4 regions of the Alteromonas sp. 76-1 genome follow, and region 4 is predicted to be linked to each of the others. Evidence: predicted binding sites of a transcription regulator. Region 4 holds the regulator's gene; each other region holds the start of a gene.
What was found. Region 4 encodes FliA, which starts transcription of late flagellar genes. Its sites were predicted from a motif close to CTAAAGNTNNNNNNNNNNNNGCCGATA; they were not measured.
Positions count from the first base shown of each region.

Region 1: ALT761_RS02935 (DUF3530 family protein) is a predicted target of FliA. The motif match lies at 1,782-1,808, and genes of this name have one in related genera.
Region 2: ALT761_RS03460 (HAMP domain-containing methyl-accepting chemotaxis protein) is a predicted target of FliA. The motif match lies at 2,443-2,469, and genes of this name have one in related genera.
Region 3: ALT761_RS16955 (DUF5610 domain-containing protein) is a predicted target of FliA. The motif match lies at 2,052-2,078, and genes of this name have one in related genera.

Region 1 covers NZ_LR136958.1:686,078-690,142, reverse strand. The annotation lists gene rapA (RNA polymerase-associated protein RapA) at 1-894, shown strand, start outside; gene ALT761_RS02940 (pseudouridine synthase) at 894-1,694, shown strand; gene ALT761_RS02935 (DUF3530 family protein) at 1,822-2,688, shown strand; gene ALT761_RS20910 (hypothetical protein) at 2,825-3,148, shown strand; gene ALT761_RS02925 (AmpG family muropeptide MFS transporter) at 3,267-4,065, shown strand, end outside.
Region 2 covers NZ_LR136958.1:826,215-830,279, reverse strand. The annotation lists gene pdxA (4-hydroxythreonine-4-phosphate dehydrogenase PdxA) at 1-353, shown strand, start outside; gene rsmA (16S rRNA (adenine(1518)-N(6)/adenine(1519)-N(6))-dimethyltransferase RsmA) at 350-1,177, shown strand; gene apaG (Co2+/Mg2+ efflux protein ApaG) at 1,187-1,561, shown strand; gene ALT761_RS03465 (symmetrical bis(5'-nucleosyl)-tetraphosphatase) at 1,574-2,389, shown strand; gene ALT761_RS03460 (HAMP domain-containing methyl-accepting chemotaxis protein) at 2,616-4,065, shown strand, end outside.
Region 3 covers NZ_LR136958.1:4,003,557-4,007,621, forward strand. The annotation lists gene ALT761_RS16950 (RNA recognition motif domain-containing protein) at 242-706, shown strand; gene ALT761_RS16955 (DUF5610 domain-containing protein) at 745-2,022, opposite strand; gene trmA (tRNA (uridine(54)-C5)-methyltransferase TrmA) at 2,180-3,274, shown strand; gene fabR (HTH-type transcriptional repressor FabR) at 3,323-3,943, opposite strand.
Region 4 covers NZ_LR136958.1:1,243,002-1,247,066, reverse strand. The annotation lists gene ALT761_RS05180 (chemotaxis protein CheA) at 1-1,165, opposite strand, end outside; gene ALT761_RS05175 (protein phosphatase CheZ) at 1,178-1,942, opposite strand; gene cheY (chemotaxis response regulator CheY) at 1,977-2,360, opposite strand; gene ALT761_RS05165 (RNA polymerase sigma factor FliA) at 2,397-3,128, opposite strand; gene ALT761_RS05160 (MinD/ParA family protein) at 3,125-3,991, opposite strand; gene flhF (flagellar biosynthesis protein FlhF) at 3,988-4,065, opposite strand, start outside.

The DNA of each region.
Region 1 (4,065 bases), 560 kb from region 4:
GATGAACTTATCAACTTAAGTACCACATTAAATAGCCAGCTAGTAGCACAGCTAGAAGCGGGTCGTGACCGTTTATTAGAGCTTAATGCATCGGGTGAAGGCCGTGTTGAACAGTTACTTGAAGACATCATATTGCTTGATAACTCGCAAGATTTGTCTCGCTTTATGGGCCGACTATTTGATGCTATTGGTGTTCAGCAAGAAGAAAAAGGCAGCGATTGCTTTATTCTAATGCCAACCGAATCTATGGTTAGTCAATTACCAGGTCTCGATCCTGAAGGCATGACGGTAACCTATAAACGCCGCGTGGCTACCACCTTGGAAAATGTTCAATTCTTAAGTTGGGATCACCCTCTTGTACATACCGCTATCGATTTAGTGCTTAGTGATGTGCATGGTAAGAGCAGCATTGGTTTTATTGCCGACCCTGGCTTACCCAAAGGCGCTTACTGGTTAGAGGCGTTATTTGTATTAGATGCTAACGCCCCTAAAGCGTTGCAACTTGGCCGCTTTTTACCGCAAACGCCACTGCGCATTTGTTTAGATGCGCAAGGCAACCAGGTAGATTTAACCTTTGACGTGAAGCGTAAGGTAAACCGAAAAATTTCGCACCAGCTGATAAAAGCACTGCATCAACCGCTTACTTTAGCAATTGAAAACAGCCGTAAACTGGCACATCAACAAGCGAATCAAAAACTGCATGATGCACTGCAAGACATGCATAAAACGCTAAACAGTGAAATTCAGCGTTTAGTCGATTTGCAAAAGCGTAACCCGTCAGTACGTGACAGTGAAATTGAATTTATTGAAAACCAAATGAGTGCCTTAGACAAAGTAATACAAGGCGCGGACGTACAGTTTGATGCATTACGTTTAGTGGTGAACAATCCTTAATGGCTAATCCTGCATTTGTATATAACCCGCCGCTACAGCCTTATTTAACTATTCTCTACCAAGATGATGACATCTTGGTAGCGAATAAGCCCAGTGGCTTATTAAGTGTGCCCGGTAAAGCAGAAGAACATAAAGACTCGCTTATAAGCAGAGTAAATACCGTGTTTCCTACGGCCACTGTGGTACATAGGCTTGATATGGCAACATCGGGCATTATGGTGATGGCGCTAAACAAAGAAAGCCATCGGCATATTTCAAAGCAATTTGAATTACGCCAAACCAAGAAGCGCTATTTCGCCCGAGTTTTTGGCAAGGTTAAAAGCAACCAAGGGGAAGTGAACTTACCCCTTATTTGTGATTGGCCTAATCGCCCGAAGCAAATGGTGGATTATGAGCGCGGCAAAAAAGCCCTGACCCATTATGAAGTGGTAGAGGTAACGTCTGACGAATCACATCAAGTGGTTAGTTCAAAAAATGATACTAGCTTCGGCACTAGCCCTGGCGTTAACTCCCCCATTAGCACCGTGGCGGGCGAGGAAAACGAAACCCTAGTAGCTTTATACCCAGTTACAGGGCGCTCTCACCAACTTCGCGTCCATATGCTTGAGTTAGGTCACCCTATCTTAGGCGATAGGCTTTATGCCCATGATGAAGCGCTAGGTATGGCTGAACGATTGCAGCTGCATGCAGAAAGCTTGAGCTTTGCACATCCTGCATCGCAAGATTGGTTAACGTTTCAAACGCCTATTCCGTTCACTGCTTATGCCCACTACACCCCCGCTCCACTGTCTATAGATTAAGACTTACGGGCGCTAATTAGTAACCTGCTACACCCATTTTTTCATAAGCGGTTGACTCATAAAGCACTAAAATACTCTTGGTTCGAACTGAAGTTTTCACAGGTTTGGCCGATAATAAGAATGTTGAATGCTTTATTGGTACGCCATGTTACGTTTATCTCGTTTTCTTGTGGTGGGTTGCAGCTTATTATCTTTTTTGCTGTGTTCTGTGCCTTATGCGCAAGGGCAAAGCTTGTATGAGGATATTACCCACGCTTTTTTACCCGATGACATTACTTATGTAATGGCTGGGGAAATCCGCGTGCCTATTTTTGAGAGCCCCTCAGCATTACCTATTTCACGCGGCGCCGCCATTATTTTAGCTGATGCCTCGCCTAGCGGTCTTTCCATAGGGGATGCACGTCATTTAGCCAGCTTACTTAATGCCAAAGGGTGGCATGCGGTGGTTAGCCCAGTTTCATTCACGCTAGAAGAAGACCCTGAGCTTCCCGTCGATGAAGCCATTCACCCGAAAACTGACAGTCGACTTCAACGACAAAGTTACGTGTCGTCCAGCCAACACTTAACCATATTAGTTAATGCGCTAAACACTCACCTTGAAAGTCATCAGGGCTTTAGAATGAACATTGCCTATGGCATGCAAGCAGCGCAGTTACTAGATTTAGGTTCTAAAGGCATTATTCCTTCACCAGACACTTTGGTCGCCATCACCCCCTTTTGGCCGAATGCCGACATAAACCGCGGTGTACCTGAATTTATTGCCGGAACGGAATTTCCGGTGTTAGACTTGTCAATTAACGACACCAATACGTGGGCGTCGCAAACCCAAACGAAACGAAAACAACTTGCCACCACTTCCCTCAAACTGCACTACAGACAGCAGTCTCTATCCATTCAAAATTCAGCCTTTGGTCTAATGGACAATGAAAATAGCACTAAAATTCAGTTTATTGCTGGCAGCGTTCTTGGATGGGCTCAACATTTAGGCTGGTAATTAGGATCTAAACCAACTAGTCTAATTTATAGCTTAAAACAGTAACCTATCTTATTTGCCTTGGGTTTCACGAGGTATCACTGGGTGTTCTGAACTATAATTCATTTTAATCTTTAATAACGGCGGCTGTGTGTCTATGACTGTTCAAACATTCGTAAACAAAAAGGCCAAGCAGCTGTGTTTTTATCTGAGGTCATTTTGGCAAGGAGAGCTTCCGGTCGAGGAGATCGAACTATTCTTTTGGGATAGTATGGAAGAATGGGGCCAGATAGAGTACACATTTACCCAACCTTACACCTATAAGGAACGGGTCTTTTGGCATTTGCTCCATCAAGTCCATTTTTGGCAAGAAGATAAGTTACGTTCAGATAAATATCTCGTCGATGAGTTAATGAACTGTGTATTGTTCTTAGAAGGTAAAGGGCACTGCCCCATCGACTGTGTAGGTATCCGCCCCTAGCGGCTTTCGTTATTCATTAATTTATCAGTGATTCAACCCTTTATTGCTCGTTTTCATTGAAACTCAAGCGTGATCATGGCTCAATATGAATGGATCACGCTTTGGCCATGGAACGCATTTGTTAGACTCTCTCAAAACTTATCACGACCGTCGTTACCTCAGTATATTTCTATTTGGCATTACCAGTGGTTTTCCATGGATTATGATCGGCTCAGTGCTGTCGGCCTGGCTGAAAGATGAAGGCTTATCTCGGTCAGCTATTGGCTTGTTTGGTGCTATCTTTGCGGTCTATTCATTCAATTTTCTTTGGTCTCCTTTAATTGACCGCGTAAAACCTCGCTTTCTTGGCCAGCGTCGAGGCTGGATTTTCATCATGCAAGGCGGCATAGCCCTGTGTTGTGCGTTAATGACACAATTATCAGCCAATAGTCACTTGTTTTATTTGGCATTGGTGGGTTTACTCATCGCCATTTTTTCTTCTACTCAAGATATTGCGATAGATGGCTATCGAATTGATGTTATTGAAGAAAATGACAATGATGGTTTGTCTGCTGCATCTTCCGTTGCCACCGCAGGATGGTGGACGGGCTATGGTGGACTTGGCGCCATTCCGTTTTTTATTGCGGACAATAGCAGCTGGTACTGGCCTGACATTTACGGTTTACTCGCCCTGTTTATGCTTGTACTTATGGTCAGCACGGTGTTTGCCAAAGAGCCAGACATAGATCGGGACCTATTGCGTAGCCAAGCGGTAGCGAACCCAGCACACAGTAATACAGGCGAAGCGTCTTCTAAAATAGCGCTTTGGTTTAAACAAACCTTAGTGGCCCCCTTTTCTGAGTTTTTCTCACGCAATGGCGTAAAACTCGCTTTGTCGTTTTTACTGTTTATATTCTTGTTTAAAATAGGAGAAGCCT
Region 2 (4,065 bases), 420 kb from region 4:
GTGAAGATGGTCATATTGGCACAGAAGAAATTCAAACCATTATTCCGGCGCTAAACGAGTTACGTGAAGAAGGGCTAAATATTACCGGGCCACTTCCTGCCGATACTATATTTCAGCCTAAATATCTGGAAGATGCAGATGTTGTTCTTGCGATGTACCACGACCAAGGCCTTCCCGTGCTAAAATATAAAGGGTTTGGCGCTTCGGTTAACATTACCCTTGGCCTTCCATTTATAAGAACATCCGTCGATCACGGTACTGCACTAGATTTAGCAGGCCATGGTAATGCCGATCCTGGCAGTTTCAGAAAAGCATTGGAAAAAGCCATTGAGCTTGCACATCATCAACAATGAGTAAAACACATTTAGGCCACACGGCCAGAAAACGCTTCGGACAAAACTTCCTTCACGACGACTATGTGATTGGACAAATCGTGTCGGCCATTAATCCGCAACACGAGCAAAACTTGGTTGAAATCGGCCCTGGCTTAGGCGCGCTAACCGATCCTGTTTGCGATGAAGTTGAAGCACTTACCGTTATCGAGCTTGACCGAGATTTGGCTAAGCGTTTACGAGAACATCCGTTTAACGGCGATAAGCTAACTGTTATTGAACAAGACGCGATGACCATGGATTTCACCGAGCTGGCTAAAACTATGCCCGTGAAAGATAAAGGGTTGCGCGTTTTTGGTAACTTACCGTATAACATTTCAACGCCGCTAATGTTTCACCTGTTCTCTCACGCTGCGTGCGTAGATGACATGCACTTCATGCTACAAAAAGAAGTGGTGAATCGTTTAGCTGCAGGGCATGGCTCTAAAAGCTATGGCCGATTATCGGTAATGGCCCAATACTATTGTAAGGTTATGCCGGTACTCAATGTGCCACCAGGTGCCTTTAAGCCGCCCCCGAAGGTTGATTCTGCGGTAGTACGTCTTATTCCGCACAAAACACCGCCAGTAGATGTGGTTTCAGTAGCCACCCTTGAGCGAGTATGCGCGCAGGCGTTCAATCAACGTCGCAAGACAATACGAAACTCGTTAAAAGAAAGTCTTACTGAAGCACAAATCAGCGCGCTGGGTATAAACCCAACCGTAAGGGCTGAAGTGCTATCCTTGCAGGATTTCGCCACTATAGCGAATGCAGTATCAGCGTTAGAAGAAGCACAAGAAAATTAAAGTTAGCTTATGAATGAGTCTGAAATTAAGGTGCGGGTGAAAACCCGTCACCTTCCCGAGCACCTACCTTCTGATTCGCCACAATTTGCGTTCGCTTATCACGTGACCATTGTGAATGACAGCCAGGAAACGGTACAACTTATTAATCGTTACTGGCAAATTACCGATGCTAATGGTAAAACCTCAGAGGTGAGTGGCTCAGGTGTTGTGGGTAAACAACCCATATTAAAACCGGGCGAAGATTTTGACTATACCAGTGGTGCAGTACTTGATACCCCGGTAGGAAATATGCAAGGCTATTACGAAATGGAGCGTGAAAACGGAGAACGTTTTCGTGTTCCAATTGAAGTATTCCGTTTAGCGGTTCCCAACATTCTTCACTGATTTTTGAGATTTATGACTTATCGCAACACCTTCGTCGTGGGTGATATTCAAGGTTGTTATAGCGGGCTACAGCGACTGCTGGAGAAAGCCAAATTCTCTGCGGATAAAGATAAACTCTTCGCCGTCGGCGACTTAGTTGCCAGAGGCGAAGACTCGTTAAGCACCTTACGGTTTCTAAAAAGCTTAGGTAGCAGTTTTGAAACCGTACTAGGAAACCATGATCTTCACTTGCTTGCGGTTGCGAACAAAATTCGTAAACCTAAGAAAGCTGACAACCTACAGCCCTTGCTTGATGCTCCCGATTTAAAAGCACTACTAGATTGGCTTCGCCAATTTCCCCTCGCGAAAAAAATCAATGACAATCACACCATCGTACATGCCGGTCTCTACCCTCACTGGAGTACAGACACACTCGTCAGCTTAAGCGATGAAGTCAGTAAGAAATTACAATCGAAGCACTACACTGATTTTTTAAAAAACATGTATGGCAACACACCGGTTAAATGGTCTGATAAACTTGAAGGTGAATCGCGAACCCGCTTTATTGTAAACGCGTGCACCAGAATGCGCTTTCTACACGCAGATACTAGCTTAGAGTTTGAGACGAAAACCCACCCTGCTCAGGCTTCGAAATCTGTTGTTCCTTGGTTCAAGGTAGATAACCTTCATCTTAAGGCACAAGAACAGGTACTCTTCGGTCATTGGGCTGCACTTAACAGCGAGACGCAAGATGATCGTTTTGTCGCGCTAGACACTGGGTATGTTTGGGGTCAAGAAATGACCATGCTGGACGTCAATACAGGTAAACTCATCCAAGTACATGCGTAAATGACTTAATTGATACAGCAAACTACTAAATCGCAATTTCTTGTGCTTTACTTGTTAACTTAATGGCTTACCTGCCGATACGTTGGTTATATACGTTAGTCTATAATCCCATTACCGTTCATGTTATACATTTTAATACCTTCCTCTAGGTCATTGAGGTGTATTTTGGACGTAGTGCGGGGTAGTATCGTCACGCAAAAGAATAAAAAATAGTCTAGGAGTTTCAATGAAGATTACAGTAGCCACTCGCGTAGTCGGCGGTTTTGTAGCAATTACTTGTCTACTGATTGTCATTAGCGTTGTTTCGTTGTTTAACCTCAATTCCATTGGTTCAGCAACCGAAGAGGTAAATGACGTTGCGCTTCCTACAGTCGCGGGTAGTAACGCCTTAAAAGCGAACTTCCTAAACATGGGTAGATTGACATTCGAAGCCTATATTGAAGAAGATTTGTCTGGCCTTCAGGAAAAGCGCACAGCATTCAATCAAAGCCGAGATATGTTCGAGACTGAATATAAGAAGCTTGCCACTGCAGTTGCCAATGAACCTGAACTACAAAGTAAGTTAAACAGTGTTCGAGCTTCCTATGATAACTACATTAAGAATGTTGAAGCGGTTTACCTGAACCACCAAAAATTCATGGATATCCGAAACACCATTGACGACCGTTTAGGTGATGCTGAAGATAACGCTGACGATGCGTCTACTTACCTACTAGACTTTTCTGACCTTGACGCAGTGCAAAGTGACCCAAATCTTAGACGCGCAGCAGATATTGGTAGCCAACTAGAAACCTCATTACTTTCTCTACTTACCGTTTCTTATGAATACGTAAAGACCGAAACTATCGTACGCTCTCAAACCCTGGGTAACGAAGTTGACTTAGTGGTAGATAAGGTTGCTACTTTACTTAGCGATATGAGCCAAGCCGCTGGGCAGCGAGACCAGTCTGGTACGCTTAGCGATATTAATGAATTGGTTAACGATGCCCTTAATGCGATTACAGCCAGTGACGGCGTAATGGCGTTGCATGTAGAGAGGCTAGAACGCAGAAACGATTCTGAGGCGGCACTTAATGCATCAGATAAGAACATTGCAAATGGTATTGTTGAACTTGAACAATTACTAGCGCTTGCGGACGCAAAAGCAAAAGACGTAGAAAATCAAGTGAATGGTGCTATTACTACAGGCAATATCATCATTATAGCGGTGGTAATATTTTCAATTTTGATAGCCGCTGCGATTGGTTACGTGACGGTAAGAGCTATTACCCGTCCTCTTTATCGCGTGAACGAGTTGCTTACCGTAGCATCATCTGGAGACTTAACACATCGCCTTGACGATTCTGCTCAAGATGAATTTGGTCTGTTAGCTAAAAACTGTAATACCCTAATTGGCAACCTCAAAGAGCTGATTTCAGGAATTAATACCCGTGCCGAGCAACTTGCCGCGGCATCAGAACAAACCTCAGCCGTTACTGCGCAAACCACGCATTCGATTCAAGATCAGAAGTCGCAAATTGGCCAAGTGGCAACCGCCACTACAGAGATGCACTCTACCTCACAATTAGTAGTGCAAAACGCTGAAGATACGCTGAGCCAAATTCGCCATGCTGATGCCGAAGCTGAAAATGTACGTCAAATCTCACTTGAGAATAAACGTATTATCGAAATTCTCG
Region 3 (4,065 bases), 2.0 Mb from region 4:
TGAAGCCCCCTCAAAACGTGGAGCGCATTATAGATAGGTGGCGTAAAAGATCAACCGTTATTTGGCACTTATTTGCATTTAATAACATTTCCACTCTCAAACGCTTATTTTTACATCATTTAGGTGTATTCCATTGGACTTTAGGATAGTTCTTTCACATTTTATTGTTCTAATTGTTACAAATGAGTAAACTGTAACCAGCCTTCATTATTATGATAATAAACACTAGAAAGGTAGGTATATGAAAGTAGGCTTTATTCAATGCACTGTTATTAGTGCTATCTTTGCAATCGCAGGATATCTGTTGTTTTCATCAGCTAGTATAGAAGCGCACGTTCCGTTAACGGTTTCAGCGTCTCTATTAATAAGCGGTATATTAACGCCGTGGCTAGCTTCACTCCTTAACAATTCACCCTCTGAAACAGCTGCGCCCTCCACCAGCAGCACAACCACTGAAACACTCTATGTGGGTAATCTACCGTATCGTGCAAACGAATCTGCGGTTAAAGAGTATTTTGGTAGTTTTGTCGAAGTACAATCTGTCCGACTCATGAAGGATAGAAAAACTGGCAAGCGAAAAGGTTATGGCTTTATTGAAGTGATAACTAGCGACCTTGACCCAGTAATAGCCAAGACTAACGACTCAGTGTTCCAAGAGCGAACATTAAAAGTTAGGCCAGCTAAAGACAAAGTAGAACAAGCATAAATTAAAAAAACCTGGGCATGACCCAGGTTTTTTTTACTCTATTCTGAAGCCGCTTGCTGTGGCATCGCGTTTAATAAGTTTTGGTTAAACGTATGGAAACGATTTATAGCTGATACTAAATCAGGTATTTGTACATCTTTCATTTCACTAATAATACCTGCAAGCAATGTATTGTAGTCATCTCCAGATCCTAGGGTATTCTCAGCATTTTCGAATGTAGACATCATCTTTTCGAGATACTGTGCTATTGGACTGACTACATTACCGTATTGGTTTTCAGCCTCACCCTCTTCACTATAGTGCTTTACGTTCTCATAAGCCTTTACCATTTCGGTTTGTGTAGTGCGGTTTAACTGCAACGCATACCCAACTAACTCTTTATCATCGAAACCTAAATTCAACGCTTGTTCGAACGCCTTATCCATATCCCCGCTATAGAAGGTATCCGCTAAGTCTTGTGCTTCACCCACAAGATTTGCAATAGCTGTCATTTCATCTTCGTCTATTTCACCCTTTAACGAAAAGCTGATGCCACTTCGTTCAAAGTATTCATATTGAGATGACTGCTGCGCCACAACTGAATCTGTATTCGAACTAGACGTTTCAGCATCGTCATTCGCGGGTATATATAGCGAAGCCTGACTAGCAGCACTAAACTGTCTGATACTTTCAAAGCTAAGGTTTACTTCATCCCCATCTTTGGTTCGAATAAGCAAGCTTCCTGATTTAGCATCAGATGCAGATACCGCGTTAAGCTCGCTCACACTTGCTGGATTAGGATTGAAGATATTCTGTTCTAAATCGTTAATGCCGCCGTCTATCATTTCACGGCTACGAGTAACACCTTCTTCAATCTCATCATTCATAAAACCTTCGAGATCCTTTTCAGCCATAGCGAAGCCACGACTTACGCCTTCACGGGCCTGACCAAATAACCCTTTTAGGGTATCGTCATCCGCACCACCATCAGCGGCACCTTGAATGACTCCGGTCACGAACCCAAGTACATTACGGGCGACTTTTTCGAAATCGAATAAGCTTTTGTTTTCTTCGCCGTCTTCAGACTGCTTGCTTTCATTTGGGCGCTTGCCATCAACAACCACATTTTGACTTAAGCTACCACTGAAGACCTTTAAGCCGATACTGGTCTGCGTGCTATTCACGGTGACCGTTGCTGAATGCTGTTTGGTAAACTCGGCTGCTTGCTGTAAGCCTTCCTGTTGAAGCTGCTTCTTTATAGCTTCATTCGGGTGAACCGATGCCTTTTCATCCACTTTCTGGTCGCCCATGAAAGCCTTAATTTGACTCACGTTCATAATTTGATCCTCACTATCCTCAATCAAGTTATCGGCAACAATCACGTATTGTTTAATTTTAATACGAAATTTTTGGTTCTGTGAGTTTTATCCGTTGCACATATAATATAAGGCACTACAATTCGCAGCCTTATTTAAATGATGTTCGGAGAACCACATGACAACCACCACTGCAAAAGACTATCAAGCTCAACTCGATGAGAAAGTGGATCGGTTAGGTACTCTTCTTACGCCGTTTAACGCACCGAGTCTGTCGGTGTATCCGTCAAAACCTGAAAACTACCGTATGCGAGCGGAGTTTCGTGTATGGCACGACGGTGACGATCTTTATCACATCATGTTCGATCAAGGTTCTAAAGAGAAGTACCGCGTAGATACATTTCCACCGGCTAGTGAAACCATTAACAAGGCAATGCAGCAATTAATTGACTATTTAAAGCCAAACGAGCTGCTGCGCAAAAAATTGTTTCAAATTGATTATCTAACTGGATTATCCGGTGAATTGGTTATTAGCTTGCTGTATCACAAGCCACTAGATGACGAATGGGAAGCACAAGCTGAACTACTTCGCACCTTTTTAGCTACCCAATTTACGGCTGTGAGTATTATTGGGCGAGCTAGAAAGCAAAAGCGTATTGTAGGGAGCGACTTTATTATAGAACGCCTACCTATTAACGGCCGAGAGTTTGAATTCAAACATATTGAGAATAGCTTTACCCAACCTAATGCAGAAGTAAATTGCAGCATGATTGAATGGTCTCTTGAATGCTCTGCTCCCCTAACCGGGGATTTACTAGAAATGTATTGTGGTGCAGGAAACTTCTCAATGCCATTGGCAGTTCATTTTGACAATGTGATAGGGACTGAAATAGCAAAGCCATCGGTACAAGCGGCGCAATACAACATTGCGGCAAACCACTTAGATAACGTGAAAATTGTGAGATTGTCGGCTGAAGAGTTTACCGAAGCAATGAACGGGGAACGAACCTTCTCTCGTCTAGAAGGTATCAACTTAACTGAATACAATTTTACCACTGTATTGGTTGACCCACCCCGAGCAGGGTTAGACGTAGATTCATTAAAAATGATTCAAGGGTACGATAATATTATCTATATCTCTTGTAACCCTGAAACCTTAGCTGAAAACTTAAGCCTACTTTGTGAAACTCACGAAATAGCAAATGCGGCACTGTTCGATCAATTTCCATTCACCCATCATATAGAAGCGGGTGTGTTACTAACTAAAAAGTAACCCTCTGCATTTTACAAATGGATTTGCAGCAACTGTAGATTTTAACGCTTAAGATGCGTCGGCCGATGTTTGTGATGCAAGCTTCGACATTGCGCCCAATTGCACGAAACGTAATTGGGCTTTAACTCTTTCGCCAATTTCCACCTTCAACTTAGTATCAGCTTCTAACGCTTCTGCTCCAGCACTAAATACCAATCTAACCATAGCATCAGCTTGGAGCTGCGCAATATTGTACTCCACGCCTTGTTGCTCGATGATGTAATCGGTTAGCTCTTCAATAAAATGCTGAATTTCACGAAAAACCGCCATTCGGTATGCAGCTGACGTGCCTGTATGTTCCCGCAACAATAATCGAAAGACATTTTTGTTAGCAGAAATGAACTCCATGAAGGTTTCAACTGACGTGTGAATTACGCCGCCACCTGAAGCAATTCTACGGCGAGCCTGACGCATTAATTGGCGAAGGGCTAACCCAGCTTCATCCACCAACGTGAGCCCTAATTCATCCATGTCTTTAAAGTGTCGGTAGAAGGACGTTGGCGCAATGCCTGCTTCTCGAGCAACTTCACGTAAACTAATAGCAGACAAACTGCGATTTTCATCCAGTAATAGGAATGCCGCATGAATGATATTTTGGCGGGTTTTAAGCTTTTGTTCCTGACGAGTCACAATAGTACCAGTTTGTTAGTCTTCACTAGTCTATCGCATGAGTGCCTATGGGGAGAAGCTTAAATTAATTCGGCTCTAGGCATAAACGCTATTAACACTTACTCAATATTATCTCCATAGCG
Region 4 (4,065 bases):
TTTCGTCAGCATTGTTTATTCCTAAACTCAGCAAACGATTTCGTACTAATACTAACTCGCCAACCATATTCATAATTTGGTCTAGGCGCTTGGTATCAACACGAACGGTAGTTTCTGCTTGAGGTGGCGCTGGGGTTGATTTTTTGTCGTCTTTTTTAGCCGGGGCTTTAGCAGGCTCTGGCGCCTTTTTAGCGGCTGGACTAGGCGCTGGCGCTTTTGCGGCAGGCGTTGATTTAGCCGGCGTACTAGCTGCAGATTGCTCTGCCTTGGCCTTCTGAATTGCTTCTGTCGCCTTTTTATCTACAGGCGGTGTATTTGCTGCTGGTTCAGCGCCTTGCGCTGTAGGACCCTGTCCTGAACCATGTAATTGGTCAAGCAGTGCTTCAAATTCATCGTCGGTAATTTCTTCACCGCTAGGCGCTGCCGCTTTCGGCGCAGCTACAGGCGCTGGTTCATCTTCTTTAAATTTACCTTTGCCGTGCAATTCGTCTAACAGTGCTTCAAATTCATCGTCTGTAATATCATCACCTGAACCACCAACCGCAGGTGCAGCCGCTTTTGGTTCTGCTTTAGGCGCAGATTTACCTGGGGCATTTGAACCATGAAGTTCATCCAGCAAGGCTTCAAATTCATCTTCAGAAATCTCGTCGATGCCGCCATCGCTGCTTGCGGCAGGCGCTTCAGGGACAGGCGCTTCTTCTAACGCGAATTCTTCTTCGGCAGCGGGGGCTTCAGCCGCATCACTACTTTCACCAAAGATATTTTCGTCTGGGGTTTCTGGGGTGCTTAACTTATGCAGCAAATCAACTAACTTTGCGTCTGCAGGTATTAGAGGTTCTTGCGCTTTAACACGCTCAAACATATCTACTACTACATCGGTGGCCTGAAGAATGGTATCCATTAATTCAGGCGTAAGAGTACGTTGTCCGTTTCGCATTACATCGAAAACGTTTTCTGCACCGTGGCAAATTTCAACTAATTCGGTAAGCGACAAAAAGCCGGCGCCACCTTTTACGGTATGGTAACCACGGAAGATTGCATTCAGTAAATCTGCATCTTCAGGATTATTTTCCAGATCAACGAGCTGTTCTTGTAATTGTTCAAGGATCTCCCCAGCTTCAACTAGAAAGTCCTGTAATATATCCTCGTCAACATCAAACGCCATGCGCCCGCTCCCCTAAAAACCTAAGCTAGACAAAAGATCATCTACGTCATCTTGGCCAGATACCACATCATCGCGTTGGTCTGCATCAATAATTGGACCTTCGGCTTCGACACTATCGATCTTGTTAACTTTTTCGACTTTCGCTTCCAATGGCTTGTCTTGCTCCGCCTGTTCGGGTTCACCGAACATCGTCAGCATATTAACTAAGCTATCTTCCACTTCTTTTACGAGTTCAATCACTCTGCGAATAACTTGACCGGTAAGATCTTGATAACCTTGTGCCATTAACACTTCGGTAAGCAATGATGTAAGCTTAGCCGATTGTTTCGATCCGTCTTCTAGCAATTCGTCTAAATCTGCACATAAAACTTTGAATTCGCCCAACTCGAGTTGACGATTCATCAGTTTCTTCCATTCCGGCATAATTTTTTCGATACGGGTAGAGAGCACTTCAGCAATTGGCATACTCTCTTCAACTGCGTCCATGGTGGTATTGGCAGCTTTTTCCGTTTCTTCGATAACGTACATCAGTCGCGTTTGCGCATCAGGAATGTCATCAACGGTTAAATTTTTAATACGTTCATCGATTTGGAAGTTATTCAACGAGTCATGAAGTTGACGCGTTAATTTACCCACTTCAGCAAAGAGCTCAATGGACTCTTTCATCGAAACGGCTTCTAAGACAGCGTTCGCTGATGCGTTATCGCCCTCTTCAAGATACGCTACCAATTTTTTGGCTTCTTCGAGCGTTATGGAGACACTTTCATTTGTCGACATCCAGTAAACCTCATTTCTCTGGTGAGCGTCTGGATCAACCTAAACGTTCGAAGATTTTATCTAATTTTTCTTTCAACGTAGCGGCAGTGAAAGGTTTAACAACATAACCATTCACACCAGCTTGCGCTGCGGCAACGATTTGTTCTTTCTTCGCTTCTGCTGTTACCATAAGAACCGGTAGGTGTTTCAACTTATCGTCGGCACGTATGGCGCGTAATAAGTCGATACCTTGCATACCTGGCATATTCCAATCTGTTACAACAAAGTCAAAATCACCTTGTTGTAGCATAGGCAGCGCGGTGTTACCGTCGTCCGCTTCCTGGATATTGGCAAAACCCAAATCTTTTAGCAGGTTCTTTATGATACGTCTCATGGTAGAAAAATCGTCAACCACGAGAATTTTCATACTTTTATCCAAAATAGCCTCCAATGAGGGGTTAATTGTTATTAATTTCTATTCTTCGTCAACTTGCCACGATTTCATTCGTGATTTGAGTTTTAACATGGCCTGACTATGAATTTGACTTACTCGCGATTCACTAACATCAAGAACTTCGCCTATTTCTCTAAGATTCAGTTCTTCATCATAGTATAAAGAAAGTACAATCGCTTCCCGTTCGGGTAATGTAGTAATAGCATGTGCTAGCGCTTTTTGGAAAGCCCCTTGCATCAAATCTTCTAACGGTGCGTCGCTGCCTCGGTTCTTTTCTGTAGAAATGACATCTTCAGAAACCCCAAGGTCTTCAATCCCCACCAATTTCCCGGCATTCACTTCGTTCAGCATTTGATGATAATCTTGCATGCTGACATTCATTTTAGCCGCAATATCTACATCTCGCGCGTCTCGGCCTGTTTCACCTTCAACTTGAGAGATGGCTTCTGTGATTGCCCTTCCGTTTTTATGAACGGAACGAGGAGTCCAATCACCTTTTCTTATTTCATCAAGCATAGCGCCACGAATACGAATACCTGCAAAGGTTTCAAAACTTGCACCTTTGGAACCGTCAAAATTTCGTGCAGCTTCTAGCAGTCCAATCATACCTGACTGGATTAAATCATCGACAAGAACACTGGCTGGCAGTCTCGCCATTAAGTGGTGTGCTATCCGCTTCACCAGCGAAGCGTGACGCTCAACTAATTGTGACTTGTCTGTTTGCTGTTGATAAGCGGCTGCTTTGCTATTCAACGCTGACTTCCTACTGCTTTATCTGCTATTAGTTGTTCAATAAAAAATTCTAAATGGCCACCTGGTTGCGCAGGAATAGGCCAAGAAGCTGCTTTGGCTGCTAGCTGGCCAATCGCCACCGCTGCCGGTGAGCTTGGATAAGCATCTACTATTGACGTTTGCTTACGAACTGCTCGGCGTATGTTCTCGTCAAAAGGAACCGTTGCTACCAATTCTAGCGCAACATCTAAGAATCGCCCTGTTACTTTAGATAATTTACTGAAAAGTTCCTGACCTTCTCTAACATCGCGAACCATGTTAGCGACAACTTTGAAGCGAAAGACACCATGTTCTCGGTTAAGAATTTTAATTAACGCATAGGCATCGGTAAGTGAAGTGGGCTCATCACACACTACCACCATAATATCTTGGGAGGCTTTGGAGAAGCTTAGCACCATATCGGAAATACCCGCTGCGGTATCCACAATAAGCACATCAATGGGCGTGCGCAATTCGCTGAAAGCTCTAATGAGCCCTGCATGCTGCGTTGGTGATAGCTCTGCCATTGATTGAGAACCTGATGTGGCTGGTGCTATTTTTATACCGTGAGGGCCCGTAACGAGTACATCGTCCAAGGTACACTCACCAGATAACACATGGGAGAGGTTTTTCTCTACGCGTAATCCTAGCATTACATCCACATTGGCCAGACCTAAGTCTGCATCCAATACCATTACGCGCTTTCCCTGCTTTGCCATAGCAATAGCTGTGTTTAGCGTAATATTTGTTTTACCAACGCCACCTTTACCTCCGGTGACGGCGATAACTTTGATTAATCGTGATTGCTTCATTTTTCGTAAGCTACTCGCTTGATCATCAATCATACTGCTCGTGCTGTTTTAACCACATTGTTACTAGTAGTATGATTCAAACCGTACTTTTTATAAAGCTTTGCAGC